Regions from separate parts of the Erwinia amylovora genome, predicted to be linked through region 2. Evidence: predicted binding sites of a transcription regulator. Region 2 holds the regulator's gene; each other region holds the start of a gene.

Region 1 (6,873 bases), 350 kb from region 2:
CTCCCCTCCGCCCCGTATATGCGTCAGGGCATAGACAAACCCGCGGTCGAGCAGACTAAGGCGGCTGGCGCTGAAGTCGGCATCCATGCTGCTGCCATAGGAGCCGTAACCATAAACCAGCAGCGGGTTAGTTCCGGGCTGATAGCAGTCGCGGCGATAAACCAGCGAAACCGGCACTTCGACGCCGTCGCGCATGGTTATCCAGTGGTGTTCACTGCGGTACAATGAGCCGTCAAAGCCTTTTACTTCTGTCTGCTTCAGGATCTGCCGTTCACCGCTATCCAGGTCGAGTTCATACAAGGTGTCCGGCGTGGTCATCGACGAATAGCCGTAGCGCAGCTTACTGGTTTCAGGACTGGGGTTGTAACCAATCCAGGTAACGTAAGCCGGATCGTCAAAGGCAATCGTACAGCTTCTGCCGCTTAGCCAGTGGATCTGGCGCAGGCTGACCAATCCGCGCTGACGCTCTTCAACCACCAGCCAGTCGCGGAACAGGGAAAAATCTTCCAGCACGATATCGTCACGAGCAGGGATCACCGTCTGCCACTGATGTTCATTGGCCTCAGCGCTGCGATACAAAGCAAAGTTCTTGCCATCGCGATTAGAACGGATGTAGAACTCGCCCTGATAGTGATCGACGCTGTATTCATGATCTTTGCGACGTGCGCTAAACCGCTGCGGCTGCGCATCAGCCTGCTGCGCATCCAGCAGCATGACTTCACTGGTGGTACTGCTGCCAAGTACGATAGCAACAAACTGCTCTGAGGTGGTCTTATCAAGGCCGACATAAAAAGTATCATCCTGCTCTTCATATACCAGCTGGTCCTGCTGCTGCGGTGTACCTGGCGTATGCCGCCATACCTGATAAGGCAGCAAAGTTTGTTTATCCTTCAACACATAATAGAGTGTTTGTGAATCGCCAGACCAGGCCATGCTGGATGAGACGCCCTCCAGCACCTCCGGATACCACTCGCCGCTGTTCAAATTACGCAAACGAATGGCATATACCCTACGCGACAAAAAGTCTTCGGCCACCGCCATTGTCTGATTATCCGGGCTAATGGCCACGCCACCGAGAGTATAAAACTCGCTGTCTGCGGCTCGCTGATTTCCGTCCAGCAGCGTTTCCCAGACTTCCGGCGTGACGGTGTCGGCTGGCTGACGGGTATAAAGGGTATATTCGTTGCCCTCCTCATAGCGGCTTTGATAGCGGTAGCCGCTTTTGACATAGGGCACGGAATGGTCACGGGCAGGTATACGCTCAACGATCTCCGTTAGCAATTGCGCCTGAAGGGCCTGCTGCGGCTTCAGCTGCTGCAGGCAAAAGTCGTTTTCGGCGTTAAGGTGCGCCAGTACCTGCTGATCTTCACGCCGATCGTCACGCAGCCAGGCGTAATTGTCGGTGCGCGTATCACCATGCAAGGTCATAACATGGGGTATTTGCTTTGCTTTTGGTGGTGTCATGGTTCGTTCGCAATGTCAGTTTCGGTAGGTAAGGTTGACACCCGAGTGACAGATTGCCAAGAAAAGATGATGGGGCAGCGTTATCCCAGAGGACATTCAGCAGCTGGAACCAGCGTTATTGCCTGTCCCGCCGTCAGACAGCCAGCCTGTGATTTCATTGCGGATATCGTGCTTAATTGATCCACGCACGTCCTGAGGGATCGCCAATGCCTCGCCTGGCGCTTGCAGATCGCTGCGCACTTTGAACGGTTGAGATGAATCACCGGGATTTCTGGCAGCAACGTAAGGAGATGTCAAAGAGTGCAGAGGCTTAGCATTTCACCTGACGCGCACAAATTGTTTAAAAGTAGGGTTTGCGCCAGCCGTTATTGACTTCTACCATGAAAGCAGCAAGAAAATAAGGAAATGGCAGCGATGCTTTCAGGCAACCCATTATTTATCAACACTATTTTGCTGGGTGGCAGTAGCGAAGAGAAGCTTCGCGCAGCCTCTGCGGCGGGTTTTCAGCAGGTGGAATTATGGCAGCAGGATGTGGCAGCAGCACCGGCGGGCGCTGGGGGCCTGGCCGATCTTTGCTCACGTCTGGCGTTATCACTAACGGATTACCAGGTGCTGATGGACTTCGATGGCGCACCGGATGCGATGCGCCATCACAAGCGCGACGAAGCGCTGGAGATGATATCAACCGCACAACGATTGGGAGCGACTACGCTACTGGTCCCTGCTTCGACCGATCCCGAATGTTGCCAACAACGCACAGAAGAGGATTTACGCTGGCTGGTACAGCAGGCGGCACACCACAATCTGCGCGTGGCGTATGAAGCGATGGCGTGGAGCCAGCACATTAACAACATCGCCGCAGCATGGCAGCTGGTGAAGCGTATTGATGCACCCAATCTGGGCCTGGTGGTCGACGCATTCCATATCTTTGTTCTGCAAAGAACGCTGGCAGATCTTGAGGGCATCCCGGCCGACAAGATATTCCTGGTACAATTGTCGGATCTGAATACCCGGCCGGATGCGCAACGGTTGAAGGAAGTTGCCCGTCATGACCGCCTGCTGCCGGGCGAAGGTCACTTCCCTTTGCGGGCGCTGTTACAGCACCTGCAACACATTGAATACCGGGGGCCAATAGGACTTGAAGTCTTCAACGATCGGCTGCATCAGGCGGATGCAGACATAACCGCAAAAGCTGCAATGGCCGCGTTATGCCAGCTGATATCATCCGCTTAACAGCAAGGCTATATGACCATCAATTGCGCACTCAACCCGCTACCGCCCGCAGCGTGCTTTCATTGTCATCATCGCTTTTATTGGCGGCGTTTTCATCAGGCAGCCTGCCGGTACGCAAAATTTGCTGCAGCACGTCTTTGTTTTCCGCCATAAAAAGCCCCAGCGATTCGTTTTGCTGCTCCTGCATACCCAGCGGGCTGGCCGCCAGCCAGTCAGAGAACACTTCCGCCATATCGAGCATTTTGTCGTAGGCATCCGCCTCTTTTTTGCTGGCAAATGTCATCTTTTCTTCACCTTTTCTGACAACGACATATTTAATTTCAACAGCCATGATCTCGCCTTGTTTAACTGTGTTTTTATACAGTATATCAGCATTGCTTTTTTGCCTCAAGTGCCGAATGACGGATGAACACGCAAACGTTTTCGTTTATACTACGGCGGCTTTTTTTTATCTAATCAGGTGGCGATGATGACAACTCTTGGAACCGCTCTGCGCCCGAATGCGACGCGCGTAATGCTGTTAGGATCGGGTGAACTGGGCAAAGAAGTGGCGCTGGAATGTCAGCGTTTGGGCGTGGAAACGATCGCGGTAGATCGCTACGCGGATGCCCCTGCTATGCAGGTTGCCCACCGCAGTTATGTGATCAATATGCTGGATGGCGCAGCCCTGGCAGCGCTGATTGAAAAAGAGCAGCCGGATTTTGTGGTGCCGGAAATTGAAGCTATCGCCACGGACAGGCTGGTCGAACTGGAAAAACAGGGCCAGAAGGTGGTTCCCAGCGCCCGTGCAGCCCGGTTAACCATGGATCGCGAGGGCATACGCCGCCTCGCCGCTGAAGAGTTGCAGCTTCCCACTTCTGCCTATCGCTTCGCCGATAGCTATGATGCATTCTGTGCCGCAGCTGAAGCTATCGGCTTGCCATGCATCATTAAGCCGGTGATGAGCTCTTCCGGCAAAGGCCAGAGCGTTGTCCGGGACGCCGCACAGCTGGCTACCGCCTGGGATTATGCTCAGCAGGGTGGCCGTGCGGGTGCCGGGCGCGTGATTGTTGAAGGCGTGGTGAAATTCGATTTTGAAATCACCCTGCTGACCATCAGTGCGGTGGACGGTATTCATTTCTGCGCGCCCATCGGTCATCGCCAGGAGGATGGCGACTATCGTGAGTCGTGGCAGCCACAGCAGATGAGCCAGCTGGCCCTGCAGCGCGCCCGGCAGATAGCCGAAAAGGTGGTGGCTGCCCTCGGTGGTTATGGCCTTTTTGGCGTCGAGCTGTTTGTCTGTGGTGATGACGTGGTGTTCAGTGAGGTGTCACCGCGCCCGCACGACACCGGCATGGTCACGTTAATCTCACAGGATGTTTCTGAGTTCGCACTGCACGTCCGCGCTTTCCTCGGTCTGCCGGTGGGTGCAATACGTCAATACGGCCCGGCGGCGTCGGCGGTTATCCTGCCGGAGCTACACAGTGATAACGTGCAGTTTGCCAACCTTTCTGCCGCTGTCGGCGCGGGTCTGCAGGTTCGTCTGTTTGGCAAGCCGGAAATCCAGGGTAAACGCCGTTTAGGCGTGGTGCTGGCAACCGGAAGTGATATTGAGGATGCGCTACAACGCGCCACAACGGCTGTCGCCCGCGTGAACGTCAGCGGCTGATTCTGCCCTGCACTATCTGGGGTGAATCAAATTTTCGCCCCCGATACCGCCTGTTCCCGCTGTTCGACAACAATGGCCGGTATCATCGTGCCAATGGTCAAATCCGTTCGCCGCGTGTTTTGCCGCTATTGATGCAGCCTTCTCCGCATCGCCTGTCCGCCAGGCGATCGTCGCCGGCGCGGGTGTTGTACAAGGAGAATCGAAGCGCCGGCTTATTGTGCATAACCGTTATTCTGATTGAAAAAAAACCCGCCGAAGCGGGCTGCAATATTCAGGTCAAATTACTCAAATTCATTCCATGAGCGGCCATCACGGGTGATCATCGCTACCGAAGCCACCGGGCCCCAGGTACCTGCCTGGTAAGGCTTGGGCGCTTCTTTATCTGCAGCCCAGGCGTCCATGATAGAGTCGACCCACTTCCACGCCTCCTCGACTTCATCACGACGAACAAACAGCGCCTGGATGCCGCGCATCGTTTCCAGCAGCAGGCGCTCGTAGGCATCAGCCAGATGAGACTGATTAAAGGTCTCTGAGAAGCTTAAATCCAGTTTGGTGGTTTGCAGGTTGTGTTTATGATCCAGGCCGGGCACTTTGTTAAGGATCTGGATATCGACACCTTCATCCGGCTGCAGGCGAATGGTCAGTTTGTTTTGCGGCAGTTCCTGCCAGCTGTCTTTGAACAGGTTCAGCGCCGGATTTTTAAAGTAAACAACAACTTCCGAACACTTGGTCGGCAACCGTTTTCCGGTGCGCAGATAGAACGGTACGCCAGCCCAGCGCCAGTCGTCGATATCAACCCGGATAGAAACGAAGGTTTCCGTATTGCTGGACTTGTTTGCGCCCTCTTCTTCCAGATAGCCGGGGACTTTTTTCCCCTGCACAAAACCGGAAGTGTACTGACCGCGCACGGTTTTTTCACGCACATTGGTATGGTCAATGCGGCGCAGTGAGCGCAGTACCTTGACTTTCTCATCACGAATACGGTCAGCAGACAGGTCTGCCGGCGGTGACATTGCGATCATGGTTAACACCTGCAGAAGGTGGTTCTGGATCATGTCGCGCATCTGACCGGCTTTATCGAAGTAGCCCCAACGCCCTTCGATCCCCACCTCTTCCGCCACGGTTATCTGCACATGGTCGATGGTGCGATTGTCCCAGTTTGCGGCAAACAGTGAGTTAGCAAAGCGCAGTGCCAGCAGGTTAAGCACGGTCTCTTTGCCGAGATAATGGTCAATGCGGAAGACCTGGCTCTCTTCGAAGTACTCACCTACCTGATTGTTGATTTCCTGCGAGGTAACGAGCGACGTGCCCAGCGGTTTTTCCATTACCACGCGTGCGGGTTTGGCATTGAGTTTAGCTTCGCCCAGCCCCTGACAAATGGCACCGAAGGTGCTTGGCGGCATGGCAAAATAGTTGATGGTGACGCGTTTTTTCTGGTCGAGCATTTTGCCAAGGCGAGGGAAATGACTGCTGTCAGTCACGTCCAGATTACAAAAATCAAGTCGGCTGCTGAGTTTATCCCACAGCGCCTCGTCAATTTTTTCCTTCATAAAGGTTTCCAGCGCTTCACGCACTACCTTGGTATAAGCTGCTTTATCCCATTCCGCGCGCCCCACGCCAATGATGCGTGACTCTTCATGAATCTGACCGGCTTTTTCTAACTGATACAGTGAGGGCAGCAGTTTTCGGCGTGCAAGGTCGCCTTTGGCACCGAAAATAACCAGATCGCATGCCTGGGCTGTTTGTGTAACCGCCATTTCATTCTCCTCGTTGCAGGATTAGCCAGTCCCGTAGATCCCGATCCAGGACAGGCTCTTAGTGTCATGTTTTAACTGTACAATGTACTGCTTTTGCCCGGTCCACGTAAACCGGTGACGCAGGTCTGGCACAATGTATTCAATCAATGCTTAATTTAGTGGCAAACCGCAGCGGGTTGCCGGCCATATATGTCTGAATTCTCACTATCGCCGTTTGCCGGAAGACCTGTTGAAACAGCAGCCCGGCTCATTCGTTAGTAAAAAGGAGTCCAACGCAGAGGTGCCGCTGCTTTAAAGCCTTAAGGTCACCGTCTATTCTCTACAAAATGACATTGATTTCTCCTTTGATTGAAATCGTCAAAATGTATAGGGCATTAACGCTATGAATAGTAATCTAAAATGAACTCTTTACGGTGCAAATTAACACGAAGCTTGCCCGGACTTACCGAAATCCTGCCCGTATAGCCGGTCATTTCCGTCAATAAAGTCCTGTCCCGGCAGCGGCTAACGCGCGGCGAACCCTCGCCGCCGGACATGTTTTCAGGCTGACGAACATGTTCAAGACCCGTCAGTGTTTAAGCTCAATGTTAACTATTGAGTTTGTTACTTTAGGTGATACCTTATGTGTGCATGTGCTTAAAAAATCTCATGGCTCTTTTTGTCTTATCGCGGGTCAGAATCCCTGGAGGATGTTGAAACCACAGTACAGGCAGTTATGAACCTCTGCACATATTAATTCACAGGGACAGACTCACTATTCACTTCAGGTCG
Region 2 (6,873 bases):
TGAAAGAGGTCCCCATACCAGTTGCGCGCAGGCAAATCCGGCAAGGAAAATACTCAGGCTGGCGCTGACAGCGCCAGCCTGAGTATTCAGATCTTGCTGCATCACACCAAATGCAGGCAGGTACATATCGGTAGCAAGGAAACCCAGCATGCTTAGCAGCGCCAGGTAAATCATAAAAACTGCAGAATACATGTTAATTAACTCTTATCAGCCCGTTTTAAGCTTGCGCAGTGTAATCGCGTGCAGGACAGTCTGTGAAACGCTAATATTCGTTGATTGGAATGAATTTTTTTGAAGGCAAATATGTGGTCAGAACATTCACTGGAAGTTATTGATGCCGTGGCCCGGACCGGAAGCTTCACCGCCGCTGCCGCAGAGCTGCACCGCGTCCCTTCTGCAATAAGCTATACGGTGCGTCAGCTTGAGGAATGGCTGGCCGTAAATCTGTTTGAAAGGCGGCATCGTGATGTGGTGCTGACCGACGCCGGACGGGTATTCAGCGAGGAAGGCAGGATTGTCATCAAAAAAATGCTAGCCACGCGCCGCCGCTGTCAACAGGTGGCAAACGGCTGGCGCGGGCAGCTCAATATCGCCGTCGATCGCATTGTACGCCCGTCGCGAACGCGGCAGCTGGTGGTGGATTTTTACCGCCACTTTCCTGACATGGAGCTGCATATCATGCCAGAAGTGTTTAACGGCGTTTGGGACGCGCTGGCAGACGGGCGGGTGGATGTGGCGATAGGTGCCACGCAGGCGATCCCGGTTGGCGGGCGTTTCGCTTTCCGTGATATGGGGAGCCTTAACTGGCGCTGCGTGGTTAATGCACAACACCCGTTAGTCAGTCGGCCCGGGCCACTGACTGAAGAGTGGATACGCGAGTGGCCTTCGTTGGTGCTGGAAGATACTTCACGCGCGTTACCCAAGCGCACGACATGGACGCTGGATAATCAGCGGCGGCTGGTCGTACCTGACTGGGAAAGCGCTTTTGATTGCTTGCGCGCGGGTTTATGCGTTGGCATGGTGCCGGGCCATTTCGCCCAGCCGTTGCTGCAGCGGAATGAACTGCGTGAGCTGGCGCTTAGCTCGCATTTTCCTGACAGCCCGTGCTGTCTGAGCTGGTCGGAACAAAGCGCCTCACCGGCGCTGAGCTGGCTGCTGGAATATCTTGGCAGCACGGAAACCCTGAGGGCCGAATGGCTTAGCGAGCAGCAGGACCCGGCACCGCTGCGTGATTAACGGCGGTAGTCCCGGTAAGGTCCATCCGCCACCGAACGTCGTTCGATCAGAGAAGGATAGACCTCAATGGTCTGCGACTCTTCACGTTTGCTGGTAATGCGATCAATTAACATATCAAATGCGGTTTCACCGAGGCGCTCTTTCGGTTGATGTACCGTGGTCAACGCCGGAGTAAAGTAACGGGCATTGCGCACGTTATCATAACCAATCACCGAGATGTCTTGCGGTACGCGCAGTCCCATTTCATCTGCTGCACAGATTGCGCCCATCGCCATAATGTCACCCCCGCAGAATACGGCAGTCGGACGCTGTTTCTGCGACAGGATCTGTTGCATGGCGAGATAACCGGATTCAGGTTCAAAATCACCCTGTACCAGCCACTCATCGCGCAGTGTGATCCCGGCCTCGCTCAGAGCTTTCACAAAGCCCGCATGGCGCCCGCCCCCGGTGTTGCGCTCCAACTGACCCGGGATGGCACCAATATCGCGGTGCCCGCGTTCAATCAGATAACGCCCCGCCAGATAGCCGCCATCAAAAGCGTTATCCAGTACCGTGTCGGTGAAGTCACCGCGCGACTTGCCCCAATCCATGACTACCATCGGGATATTGCGGTTATCTTCTAACATCGCAATCAGCGCGTCCGGGTATTCAGAGCACATCACCAGCAGCCCGTCGACACGTTTTTGCGCCATCATCGACAGGTAAGCCTGCTGCTTTTGTATGTTGTTATGAGCATTGCCCAGGATCAGGGTATAGCCTTGAGCAAAGCAGCGGCGCTCCACCGCCTCGATGATTTCAGCAAAATAAGGTGCTTCGCTTGAGGTTGCCAGCAGGCCAATGGTTTTGGTGTGGTTTACCTTCAGGCTACGAGCTACGGCGCTTGGAGAATAATGCAACTCTTTGATAGCTACCCAAACCGCTTCTCGCGTTTCTTCGGCGACAAAGCGTGTTTTGTTTATGACGTGCGACACGGTGGTGGTGGAAACACCCGCGCGCTTTGCCACATCCTTAATCGTTGCCATGAAAATCGTACTCCTGGTGTTATCAGTAACCTGCTGATAACTGGTTTGTTAATCGTTTGCCTTTACGCAAGCTTTTCCCGATTGGCCAGAATTATTGGGGGCTGTCTCAAAAGGTCGGGAAGGGGTCTTGCTTGTCCGTAAAAGGACGTGCAGTGCTGGCTTAGCCAGATTTTGGCGCCGTTGCGCAACGCAAAGCAGGAATTCTAACAAGGCTTAGCAAAGAAAACGAGATTTTTACCGTTAACGATAACAATAAATCCAGGCTGTTAAGGCAAAGTGCGGCAGGGACGAGAGTAAATAACTCACCGAAATTTAGGACTATTAGCCACGGCGGGTCAAACCATCAGGAGCCAGCAAAGAATTTTGTCTGACGGCGCGGCAGTTAATACCTTCAGCTAACCGTTAACGAACCGTCTTCGGAGTCATCACGCGGCGAGCGCCTACGTAATGTTCTTGCCAGAAATCATCACCCAACGCGCTAACCTGAATGTCTTTACCCGTTCGAGGTGACTGAATGAATTTACCGCCGCCGAGATAGACACCTACATGATCGGCACTACCTCTGCCGTTAATACGGAAGAATACCAGATCGCCTTTCTCAAGCCGGTCACGCCTGATCGGCGCGGCATCACGCAGGTGATACATCTCATTAGCGGTGCGAGGAATTTTGAATTTCACCAGATCTTTATAGGCATACCAGACAAGGCCACTACAGTCGAACCCGGTTTTAGGCGAGCTGCCACCCCACAGGTAAGGTTTGCCCAACTGACCCATCAGTTTACTCACTGCGGTTTCACGCGCTCTCTGATAACGAATGCGATGGGCATTACTGAGCTTCAGTGGGGCCGTCAGAACCGCCTTGCGATCTGCACGCTGGCTGCCATAACGTTTTTTTACGGTCTTTTTGATGCCGGACTGGTGGCTTAACGGCTTTTGCGCCGCGTTTATTTTTTTCGTTGGACGCTTAACAACGGTGGCCTTCTTTTTTAACTTTTGTTTTTGCAGCGGGCTAAGCTGTGCCAGTTCTGCGGGTTGTTTGGTTTTTTTTACCGGGGGTTCTTTATGTTTTTTGGTCGGGGAAGCTTTTACCGGACGTCGTTTGCGTCGTTCATCTTCACGTGCGATGCTCCGGTCAGCCTTGTGCCGATCGGCATTAACAGGCGCCTGTGGCGATGCGTGCGCCATATTGAAAAATAGTTGAGCAATGGCCAGCATGAAAAGCGTAATGAATGAACGCATCGTTTCCATTAACAATCTGTGCATTGCGGCAGGCAGCAACGCGAAGGTAAATAGTGAATTCTGCGCGCAGGCAGAAGGATATTTGGATTCTAAACTAACTCGAGACCAAAGGGTAAGGTCTTTTTTGTTACAATAATACAATCGGGATGTATAGATTAACAAATATAATCAGTTCATTAATTCAGTGCTTTACCTCAACTGTGTTTCAACGGATGCAGCAAAGCTCATGAGAAAATGTTATTTTGTTATCATCTTCTGACCGCAAAGCGGGTTAAAACCCAGATGTACTGAAATTGTCGTTTTAACGTCAGGTCAGAATAGCTACAATATTGGCTGGCTACAGCTATACACGAAGTATCGTATTGAGGAAGGCATTTATGAGTACTGTAGAAAAAATTCAGCGCCAGATCGCAGAAAACCCAATCCTGTTATATATGAAAGGCTCGCCGAAGCTGCCGAGCTGCGGTTTTTCTGCCCAGGCCGTACAGGCGCTTTCTGCCTGTGGCGAGCGTTTTGCGTATGTGGACATTCTGCAAAACCCGGACATTCGTGCTGAAATGCCAAAATTTGCTAACTGGCCAACGTTCCCGCAGCTGTGGGTTGACGGCGAGCTGGTCGGCGGTTGCGATATCATCATTGAAATGTATCAGCGTGGTGAACTGCAGCAGTTGATCAAAGAAACCGCCCAGAAATACCCAACTGACGCCGCAGAATGATGGCCGTGGCTGGCGTCTGAACTGCCGTTTTGCCACTGCAAGCCAGTCGGTGATAGTTGCTGACTGGCAAATCACTTCGGCGTTCTGTCATGCTACCGGCTCGATCGCTAATCCGGAGCAATCGGCCCCCTGATGGCCTGATATACACAGCGTCAACAATTTCAGCTCAACGCGCGGGAATGGCTTTGACCATGCGATTAGCTGTTGCTAAAGGCCCGTTAAATCTGGGTTACCGTCCCTGAACCGACCCACGTTAAATCCCCAGGGCTATTCGCACCCTGATGCGTTGCCGGTGCTGCTTTCTGCGGCAGCGGGCAATGGCCATCCGCCAAGACGCTTCCAGCGGTTAACCAATTCACAGAACAGATCCGCCGTTTGCAGTGTATCGTACAAGGCCGAATGTGCCTGAGCGCTGTCGAATGACATTCCTGCTGCGTTACAGGCTTTTGCCAACACGGTCTGCCCCAGTACCAGCCCGCTAAGTGCAGCGGTATCAAAGGTTACGAAGGGATGGAAAGGGTTGCGTTTCAGACTGGCACGTTCTGCGGCAGCATTCATAAAGTTGAGATCGAACGTGGCATTATGTGCCACCATAACCGCCCGGTTACAGCCGCTGTCCTTAATGCCTTTACGCACTAATTTGAAAATAGCGTGAAGCGCTTCGTATTCACTGACCGCTGCGCGCAGAGGATTAGCAGGATCAATGCCATTGAATGCCAGTGCTTCAGCAAGCAGAACCGAACCGGGAAAAGGCTCGACGTTGAAGTGAAGCGTTTCATCTTTTTCCAGCCAGCCGTCACTATCCATTTTCAACGTTACTGCCGCAATCTCCAGCAGGGCATTCGTTTTGGCATCAAAACCCGCGGTTTCGACATCAATCACCACTGGATAAAAACCGCGAAAACGGCTGTTCAGGGTATTCAGTTCATTTGATTCAGACATCGGCATCTCGTTGGCGAAAAAAGACAGCGCGCATTATGGCAAATTTTGCAGGGGGATGCAGCAGGGAGGGGAGCGGGGCGCCTGAAAAGCACCCCAAAAAAGCTTAGTTGCCTATACCATGACCCGCGTGTTTATTCTCAATCAGTTCAATCTTGTAGCCGTCCGGATCTTCCACGAACGCGATGATGGTGGTACCGCCTTTTACCGGGCCGGCTTCACGGGTAACATTGCCGCCATCTTTACGGATGCGATGACAGGTTGCTGCCACATCGTCCACACCCAGGGCAATATGACCGTATGCATCACCAGGATTATATTTATCCACGCCCCAGTTATAGGTCAATTCGATAACCGCGCCTTCGCTCTCATCGCTGTAGCCGACAAAAGCGAGGGTGTATTTGTATTCGGCATTTTCACTGGTGCGTAACAGGCGCATGCCCAGCACTTTGGTGTAAAAATCGACGGAACGTTGCAGATTGCCAACGCGCAGCATGGTGTGAAGTAAACGCATAACATCCTCTTTTATCTGCGTCATCTGTCAGATGACCTAACCAAGTGTAGCGATAATACGATAAGGTGCGAACCTCAGCCGTGCTCACCGAGTTTTGGATAATCGGTATAACCTGCGGCATCGCCGCCGTAGAAGGTTTCTGGCTGTGGTTGGTTAAGACTTGCGCCCTTTTTCAGACGCTCAACCAGGTCGGGATTGGCAATAAAACTGCGCCCGAAAGCAACGGCATCAATCAGCCCCTGTTCAATTAGCGTTTCGGCTTTCTCCGCGTTATAGCCGCCGGCAGCAACGATTACGCCGGGATAAGCCGCGCGGATAGCCTGGCGGAATTCGCGGGAATAAGGTTTGCCCCCAGCCCAGTCAGGTTCGGAAATATGCAGGTAGGCAAGGTTACGCTTTGCCAGTTCACCAATAAAATATAAGGCGGCTTTTTCCTGGTCTTCACCATTATCAAGGCCATTAAATGGACCAAGCGGAGAGATACGAATGCCGATACGGTCGGCACGCCAACCGGCTATTGCCGCGTCAGCGACTTCCAGAGCAAAACGGGTACGATTCTCAATCGTTCCGCCGTACTTGTCATCACGCTGATTAGAGGCCGGAGAAAGAAACTGATGGATGAGATAGCCATGTGCCGCATGCAGTTCAACCAAGTCAAATTCAGCTTCACGCGCATTGATCACCGCCTGACGAAAATCATCAACAATCCCGGCCACTTCTTTAGTGCTTAACGGACGTGGCGTTGAAGTCGCTTCTCGTACCGCATGACCACTGGCATCGCGCAGGGTGGTTCGTGTTTCGGCATTAATCGCTGAAGCAGACACCGGAGCAGCACCGCCAGGTTGCAGACTGGCATGAGAGATCCTTCCGGTATGCCACAGCTGAACGGCACTATGGCCCCCGTCCTGATGAATACCTTCATTGATGTGTTTCCAGGCCGCAATTTGTTCTGATGAGTGCAGCCCGGGCGCACCCGCATAGCCCTTCGCCTGATAGGTGATCTGCGTAGCCTCAGTGATAATCAGCCCGGCGCTTGAGCGCTGGCGATAATATTCCCCCATTAACGGAGTGGGAATGTCGCCCGGCTCAATGCTGCGCAGACGCGTTAAAGGGGCCATAAAGATACGATTCGGCACGGTAATACCACCCAGCTTGAGTGGGGTGAAAAGGGTGTTCAGTGGCATAGTTGACTCCTGGAAGACCGGTA
Region 3 (6,873 bases), 1.9 Mb from region 2:
CCGCCCGTCAGCACGACTTAACGGTCTGCATGGAGCAGGTACACAAGCCTCATAACGTTTCTGCGGTGATCCGTACCGCCGATGCCGTCGGTGTTCACGAGGTTCACGCCATCTGGCCGGGCAGCCGCATGCGCACCATGGTCTCCGCCGCCGCTGGCAGCAACAGCTGGGTGCAGGTTAAAACCCACCGCTCGATTGCCGATGCCGTAACCTGTCTCAAAGGCCATAACATGCAGATTCTGGCGACCCATCTTTCTGATAAAGCGGTCGATTTCCGCGAAATCGACTACACCCGCCCGACCTGTATTCTGATGGGGCAGGAAAAAACCGGCATTACCCGGGAAGCGCTGGACCTCGCCGATCGCGACATTATTATTCCAATGATCGGCATGGTGCAGTCACTGAATGTTTCCGTCGCCTCTGCCCTGATCCTGTATGAAGCCCAGCGCCAGCGGCAGAATGCCGGTATGTATATGCGTGAAGAGAGCACGCTGGAATACAGCGAACAGCAGCGTCTGTTATTCGAAGGCGGCTATCCGGTGCTGGCTCGCGTCGCGAAACATAAAGGGTTGCCCTACCCTGAAATCAACAATTGCGGTGAGGTGGTGGCCGATGCCGAATGGTGGGCGGCCATGCAGTCTAAGGCGCGTAAATAATGCAGGGCCGTCTGCTGGATGCAGTGCCGCTTAACACGTTATCCGGCGTGGGGGCCAGCCAGGCGACAAAGCTGGCAAAACTGGGTTTGGTAACGGTACAGGATCTGCTGCTGCATCTGCCGCTGCGCTACGAAGATCGTACCCAGCTTTACGCGATCAACAACCTGCAGCCGGGCATTTACGCCACGGTTGCAGGAGAAGTGCTGCACTGCGATATCTCATTTGGCCGCCGTCGAATGCTGACCTGCCAGATAACTGACGGCACCGGCACCGTGACTCTGCGCTTTTTTAACTTCAATGCCGGGATGAAAAACAGCCTTGCGGTGGGTCGTCGGGTTACGGCTTACGGCGAGATAAAACGCGGTCAGCGTGGTGCCGAGATCATTCATCCTGAATACAAGGTTCAGGGAGAACATAGCGTCACCGGGTTGCAGGAGACGCTGACGCCGGTCTATTCCACCACTGAAGGCGTACGCCAGGCCACGTTACGCAATCTGACCGATCAGGCATTAACCCTGCTCGATACCTGTGCCATTGCCGAACTGCTGCCGCCGCAGTTAAGAGGGGGATTAATCAGCCTGCCCGATGCCCTGCGCACCCTGCATCGCCCGCCGCCCGATATGGCTCTGGCCGATCTCGACAGCGGAACGCATCCGGCGCAGCGCCGTCTGATTATGGAAGAACTGCTGGCGCATAACCTCAGTATGCTGGCGGTACGCGCCGGCGCCCAACGTTATCACGCATTGCCGATGTCGCCCCGCCATCAGTTAAGCGACCGATTACTTGCCGCGCTGCCTTTCCGCCCTACCGCCGCGCAGCAGAGAGTGGTACGCGAAATTGAAAACGATCTGGCCCATGATTATCCGATGATGCGGCTGGTACAGGGCGATGTGGGTTCAGGTAAAACGCTGGTTGCAGCACTGACGGCGTTAAACGTTATTGCCTGGGGTAAGCAGGTCGCGCTGATGGCTCCGACCGAACTGCTGGCCGAACAGCATGCCAATAATTTCCGCCAATGGTTTGCCCCGCTTGGGCTGGAGGTAGGCTGGCTGGCAGGGAAGCAGAAGGGAAAAGCACGTCTGGCGCAGCAGGAGGCCATCGCCAGCGGCAGGGTATCGATGATTGTCGGCACCCACGCTATTTTCCAGGAGCAGGTACAGTTTAACGGCCTGGCGCTGGTGATTATTGATGAGCAGCACCGTTTTGGCGTCCACCAGCGTCTGGCGCTGTGGGAAAAAGGCGAGGACCAGGGTTTTCATCCTCATCAGCTGATTATGACCGCCACGCCGATCCCACGAACGCTGGCAATGACTGCCTACGCCGACCTTGACACTTCCACCATCGACGAGCTGCCACCGGGACGAACCCCGGTGACCACCGTGGCCATCCCCGATACGCGGCGCGCGGATATCATTACCCGCGTGAAAGATGCCTGCAGCAGTGAAGGCCGCCAGGCTTACTGGGTGTGTACGCTGATCGAAGAATCCGAACTGCTGGAAGCCCAGGCAGCCCAGGCCACGTGGGAAGAGCTGCAGCTGGCACTGCCGGAACTGACTATCGGGCTGGTACACGGCCGCATGAAGCCAGCAGAAAAGCAGGCGGTCATGCAGGCGTTTAAGCAGGGTGAAATCCATCTGCTGATCGCCACCACGGTGATTGAGGTCGGGGTTGATGTGCCGAATGCCAGCCTGATGATTATCGAGAATCCCGAGCGCCTTGGGCTGGCACAGCTGCATCAGCTACGCGGGCGCGTGGGCCGTGGCGCGGTGGCTTCCCACTGCGTGCTGCTGTACAAGTCACCATTGAGTAAAACGGCACAGAAGCGTTTGCAGGTGCTGCGCGACAGCAACGACGGCTTTATGATTGCCCAGTGTGACCTGGAAATCCGTGGCCCTGGTGAACTGCTGGGCACACGTCAAACCGGCAATGCCGAATTCCGGGTGGCCGACCTGCTGCGCGACCAGGCGCTAATCCCGGAAGTTCAGCGCGTGGCGCGCCATATCCACCAGCACTATCCCGAACAGGCCGTGGCGCTGATTGAACGCTGGCTGCCGGAAACCGAGCGATATACCAATGCGTAATTCGCATCGTCACTCACTCATCCCTCGCCTTGCGATATCCGCCGCCTGAGTCGGCGGCGGGATGTCGCCTGCCTGTTCGTTAAACCCCTTTGCCGGATATCGTCAGCCGAGCCTGGTGCCAACGTCTGAGCTGGCCTTAGGTACCGGCCGCCCAATGTAAGTTGGCAAGTAGCAAACGATTGCTTTTGCGCTGAAGAAGATTAAAATCGCCTCTTTATTGCCGTTGGGAAGCCTGTTAATGACCGTTAAAACCCGGGATGCCGCCGCCGCACCGCACATTGTCACTGCGGGTAAAAGCGAGCTGATTTATCGCCTTGAAGACCGCCCACCGCTGCCACAAACCCTGTTTGCCGCCTGTCAGCATCTGCTGGCGATGTTTGTCGCCGTGATCACACCCGCGCTTCTTATCTGTCAGGCGCTTGGGTTGCCGGCACAGGATACGCAGCACATCATCAGCATGTCACTGTTTGCCTCCGGCGTGGCGTCGATCCTGCAGATTAAAACCTGGGGGCCGGTGGGTTCGGGGTTGCTGTCGATCCAGGGCACCAGTTTTAACTTTGTCACGCCGCTGATTATGGGCGGCCTGGCGTTAAAAAATGGCGGAGCCGACGTACCCACCATGATGGCCGCGCTGTTCGGCACGCTAATGCTGGCCTCGTGTACCGAGATGGCGCTGTCCCGGGTGCTGCACCTCGCCCGACGTGTTATTACGCCACTGGTTTCCGGTATTGTGGTGATGATCATCGGCCTGTCGCTGATTCAGGTTGGACTGACCTCCATCGGCGGTGGCTTTGCCGCGATCGGCGATCACACGTTCGGCGCACCGAAAAACCTGCTGCTGGCGGGGGCAGTGATGGCGGTGATTATTATACTCAACCGCCAGCGTAACCCGTATCTGCGCGTCGCCTCGTTGGTGATTGCGATGGCGGTGGGTTATCTGCTGGCCTGGGCGATGGGGATGCTGCCGGAAAATACCGCACCATCTAACGGTGCATTAATTACTATCCCAACACCGTTTTATTACGGACTGGGCATCGACTGGAATCTGTTGATCCCGCTGATGCTGGTGTTTATGGTGACCTCGCTGGAAACCATTGGCGATATTACCGCCACCTCTGACGTTTCCGAACAGCCGGTCAGCGGCCCGCTGTATATGAAGCGGCTGAAAGGCGGCGTGCTGGCTAACGGCCTCAACTCCTGCGTCTCCGCACTGTTTAATACCTTCCCTAACTCCTGTTTCGGCCAGAATAACGGCGTTATTCAGCTGACCGGCGTTGCCAGCCGCTACGTGGGTTTTGTTGTCGCGCTAATGTTGATTGCGCTGGGGCTGTTCCCGGCGGTGAGCGGCTTTGTGCAGCATATTCCTCAACCGGTACTCGGCGGAGCCACCATCGTGATGTTTGGTACTATTGCCGCTTCAGGGGTGCGCATCGTCTCGCGGGAGCCGCTGGATCGTCGGGCTGTCATGATCATCGCGCTGTCACTGGCTGTCGGCCTTGGTGTTTCCCAGCAGCCGCTGATTTTGCAATTTGCACCGGACTGGCTGAAAACGCTGCTCTCTTCCGGCATCGCCGCCGGCGGCATCACCGCCATTATCCTGAATCTGGTGTTTCCCACAGAAAAATAAGCATATTCCTGGGATAAATGACGCGCGGGCGGATAATTTTCGCCCGCTCATCGTTGCAGGTTGAGATACCGCGATAAATCGGGCATAACAAGCCATTACCAAAATTCATAGGGATGGATACGATGAAGTTTTTCGGCAATGTTTTGCTCACGCTGTTACTGCTACTGTTGCTGGTGGCCCTGGGCCTTTATCTGCTGCTGCAAACCCATTGGGGAGCAGGATGGATCAGCCGCCAGATCGGGGAAAACAGCGACTATTCGCTGTCGTTCAGTAAAGTGGAGCATCATTTTTCCAATCCCAGTCATCTGATCCTTAACGACGTCTCCTTTGCCCGCAAAGGTCAACCTGCCTCACTGGTTGCGCAACACGTAGACCTCGGGTTGGGGCTGATACAGTTCAGTCATCCGCTGCACTTTGCCAGTATCCAGCTCGACAGAGGTACGCTGGATCTCACTACCCACAGCGCGCCGGTGTCTTTACAGGCCGATCGGCTTCAGCTTAGCCAGATGGCGTTGAACCGCAATCTGGCCAGCTGGCCGTTACAGGCGCAACGTGTCGACGGCGGTATTACACCGTGGCAACCTGAAAAGAATGATGTGCTGGGCAAAAACGCCAGCTTCCAGCTTAGCGCCGGTGCGCTGACGCTTGACGGCATCCCGGCCGCTAACGTACTGATCCAGGGCAGCATCAAAGATCGGCAGTTAATACTGAGTAACTTAGGTGCCGATATGGCATTAGGATCGGTCACCGCCAGCGCCCGGCGTGATGCACAAGGGAGCTGGCAGATAGCAAGCCTGCACCTTAACAGTATCCGCCTGCAAAGTGATAAGACCCTGAGTGATTTTCTGCAACCCTTAAGCTCGCTGCCGCCGGTGCACATTGAACGTATGGACGTCACGGATGCGCGGCTGGAAGGCAAGGACTGGGCGGTAACCGATCTCGATCTGGTACTGAAGGACCTGACGCTGCGTGATGGCGACTGGCAGAGCGATGATGGCACGCTGGCGCTGAATGCTAACAGCGTTGTCAACGGCGGTATGCAGCTGGATGACCCGATCGCCAGGATGACTTTCTCGCCACAGGGTATCGCCCTGAACCAGTTCAGTACCCGCTGGGTTAACGGACTGGTGCGCACCCAGGGTAACTGGACGCGCAGCGACAGAAAACTGACGCTGAATGAGCTGGTGGTGGCAGGATTGGAATACACCCTGCCGCTAAACTGGCGGGAGCACTGGCTGCGGCCGCTGCCTTCATGGCTGGATAGCGTGCAGGTCAGCAAATTCAGTGCCAGCCATAATCTGATTATTGATATCAGTCCGGACTTTCCGTTTCAGATGACGGCGCTGGACGGCAACGGCAGCAATTTGCTGATGGCGCGCGATGGTGAGTGGGGGATCTGGTCAGGCGAACTGAGCGTTAATGCCGCGGAGGCCACCTTTAATCGTGTCGATTTGCGCCATCCGTCTCTGGCTTTGACGGCCACCGACAGCAGCATCAGTGTGACAGAAATGAGCGCTTTTAGCGCTGACGGGATGTTGGAGGGGCAGGCGACAGTGAGCCAGCAGCCGCTGCGTGCGCTGTCGCTGAAGCTGCGCGGTCGCCAGATAGCACCCAATCTGCTACATGACTGGGGATGGCCTGAGGTCCCTCTGACGGGCGCCGCCAATCTGCAATTAAACATTCAGGCCAGTTTGCAGAACGGACAGTCGCTAAAACCAACCGTTAACGGTACGCTCGACGTAAGCGCTGATAATAAGTCAGTCTTGCAAACCATGCGTGCAGGCCAGGTCACCAGCGCGCAGTAACGCACCTACGGGGCGTGATCCGTCACGCCCCACTTCGCAACCCTGCATCGGTAAGGTATAGTCCGTTTTTTACGGAGGAACTATGCTGACCAACCCATCTATTCGTCTCAACAAATACATCGGCGAGAGCGGTATCTGCTCGCGTCGTGATGCCGATCGTTACATCGAACAGGGCAACGTTTTTATCAACGGCAAACGTGCTGCTGTGGGCGATCGGGTATTTGCCGGAGACGTGGTGAAAGTAAACGGTCAGCTTATTGAGCCGCGTAACGAAGACGATTTGGTCATTATTGCCCTGAATAAACCGGTGGGTATCGTCAGCACCACGGAAGGCGGTGAGCGCGATAACATCGTTGATTTTGTCAATCACAGCAAGCGTGTTTTCCCTATCGGACGCCTGGATAAAGACTCGCAGGGGCTGATTTTCCTCACCAACCACGGCGACCTGGTGAACAAAATCCTGCGCGCCGGCAACGATCACGAAAAAGAGTACCTGGTGACGGTCAACAAGCCGGTCACCGCGGAGTTCATTCGTGGACTCGGTGCCGGTGTTCCCATGCTGGGAACGGTGACCAAAAAATGCAAGGTGAAGAAGGAGTCGACGTTTGTTTTTCGCATTACGCTGGTGCAGGGGCTTAATCGCCAGATCCGCCGCATGAGCGAGCATTTTGGTTATGACGTTACCAAACTTGAGCGTACGCGCA

Evidence for each region. The regulator PurR, encoded in region 2, represses purine synthesis genes. The targets are predictions, from matches to a motif close to CANGCAAACGTTTGCNTG.
Region 1: a site for PurR is predicted at 3,108-3,125, ahead of purT (formate-dependent phosphoribosylglycinamide formyltransferase). Genes of this name have one in related genera too.
Region 3: a site for PurR is predicted at 2,906-2,923, ahead of JGC47_RS16915 (nucleobase:cation symporter-2 family protein). Genes of this name have one in related genera too.

Annotation. Positions count from the first base shown of each region.
Region 1 is NZ_CP066796.1:2,102,022-2,108,894, forward strand. It holds gene JGC47_RS09790 (S9 family peptidase) at 1-1,464, opposite strand, end outside; gene JGC47_RS09795 (sugar phosphate isomerase/epimerase family protein) at 1,879-2,697, shown strand; gene JGC47_RS09800 (YebG family protein) at 2,729-3,028, opposite strand; gene purT (formate-dependent phosphoribosylglycinamide formyltransferase) at 3,167-4,345, shown strand; gene zwf (glucose-6-phosphate dehydrogenase) at 4,627-6,102, opposite strand.
Region 2 is NZ_CP066796.1:1,756,518-1,763,390, forward strand. It holds gene punC (purine nucleoside transporter PunC) at 1-192, opposite strand, end outside; gene punR (DNA-binding transcriptional activator PunR) at 304-1,236, shown strand; gene purR (HTH-type transcriptional repressor PurR) at 1,233-2,258, opposite strand; gene JGC47_RS08205 (C40 family peptidase) at 2,661-3,497, opposite strand; gene JGC47_RS08210 (Grx4 family monothiol glutaredoxin) at 3,875-4,213, shown strand; gene rnt (ribonuclease T) at 4,481-5,161, opposite strand; gene gloA (lactoylglutathione lyase) at 5,259-5,666, opposite strand; gene nemA (alkene reductase) at 5,741-6,850, opposite strand; gene JGC47_RS08230 (TetR family transcriptional regulator C-terminal domain-containing protein) at 6,753-6,873, opposite strand, start outside.
Region 3 is NZ_CP066796.1:3,703,021-3,709,893, forward strand. It holds gene trmH (tRNA (guanosine(18)-2'-O)-methyltransferase TrmH) at 1-656, shown strand, start outside; gene recG (ATP-dependent DNA helicase RecG) at 656-2,737, shown strand; gene JGC47_RS16915 (nucleobase:cation symporter-2 family protein) at 2,976-4,364, shown strand; gene JGC47_RS16920 (AsmA family protein) at 4,487-6,169, shown strand; gene rluF (23S rRNA pseudouridine(2604) synthase RluF) at 6,252-6,873, shown strand, end outside.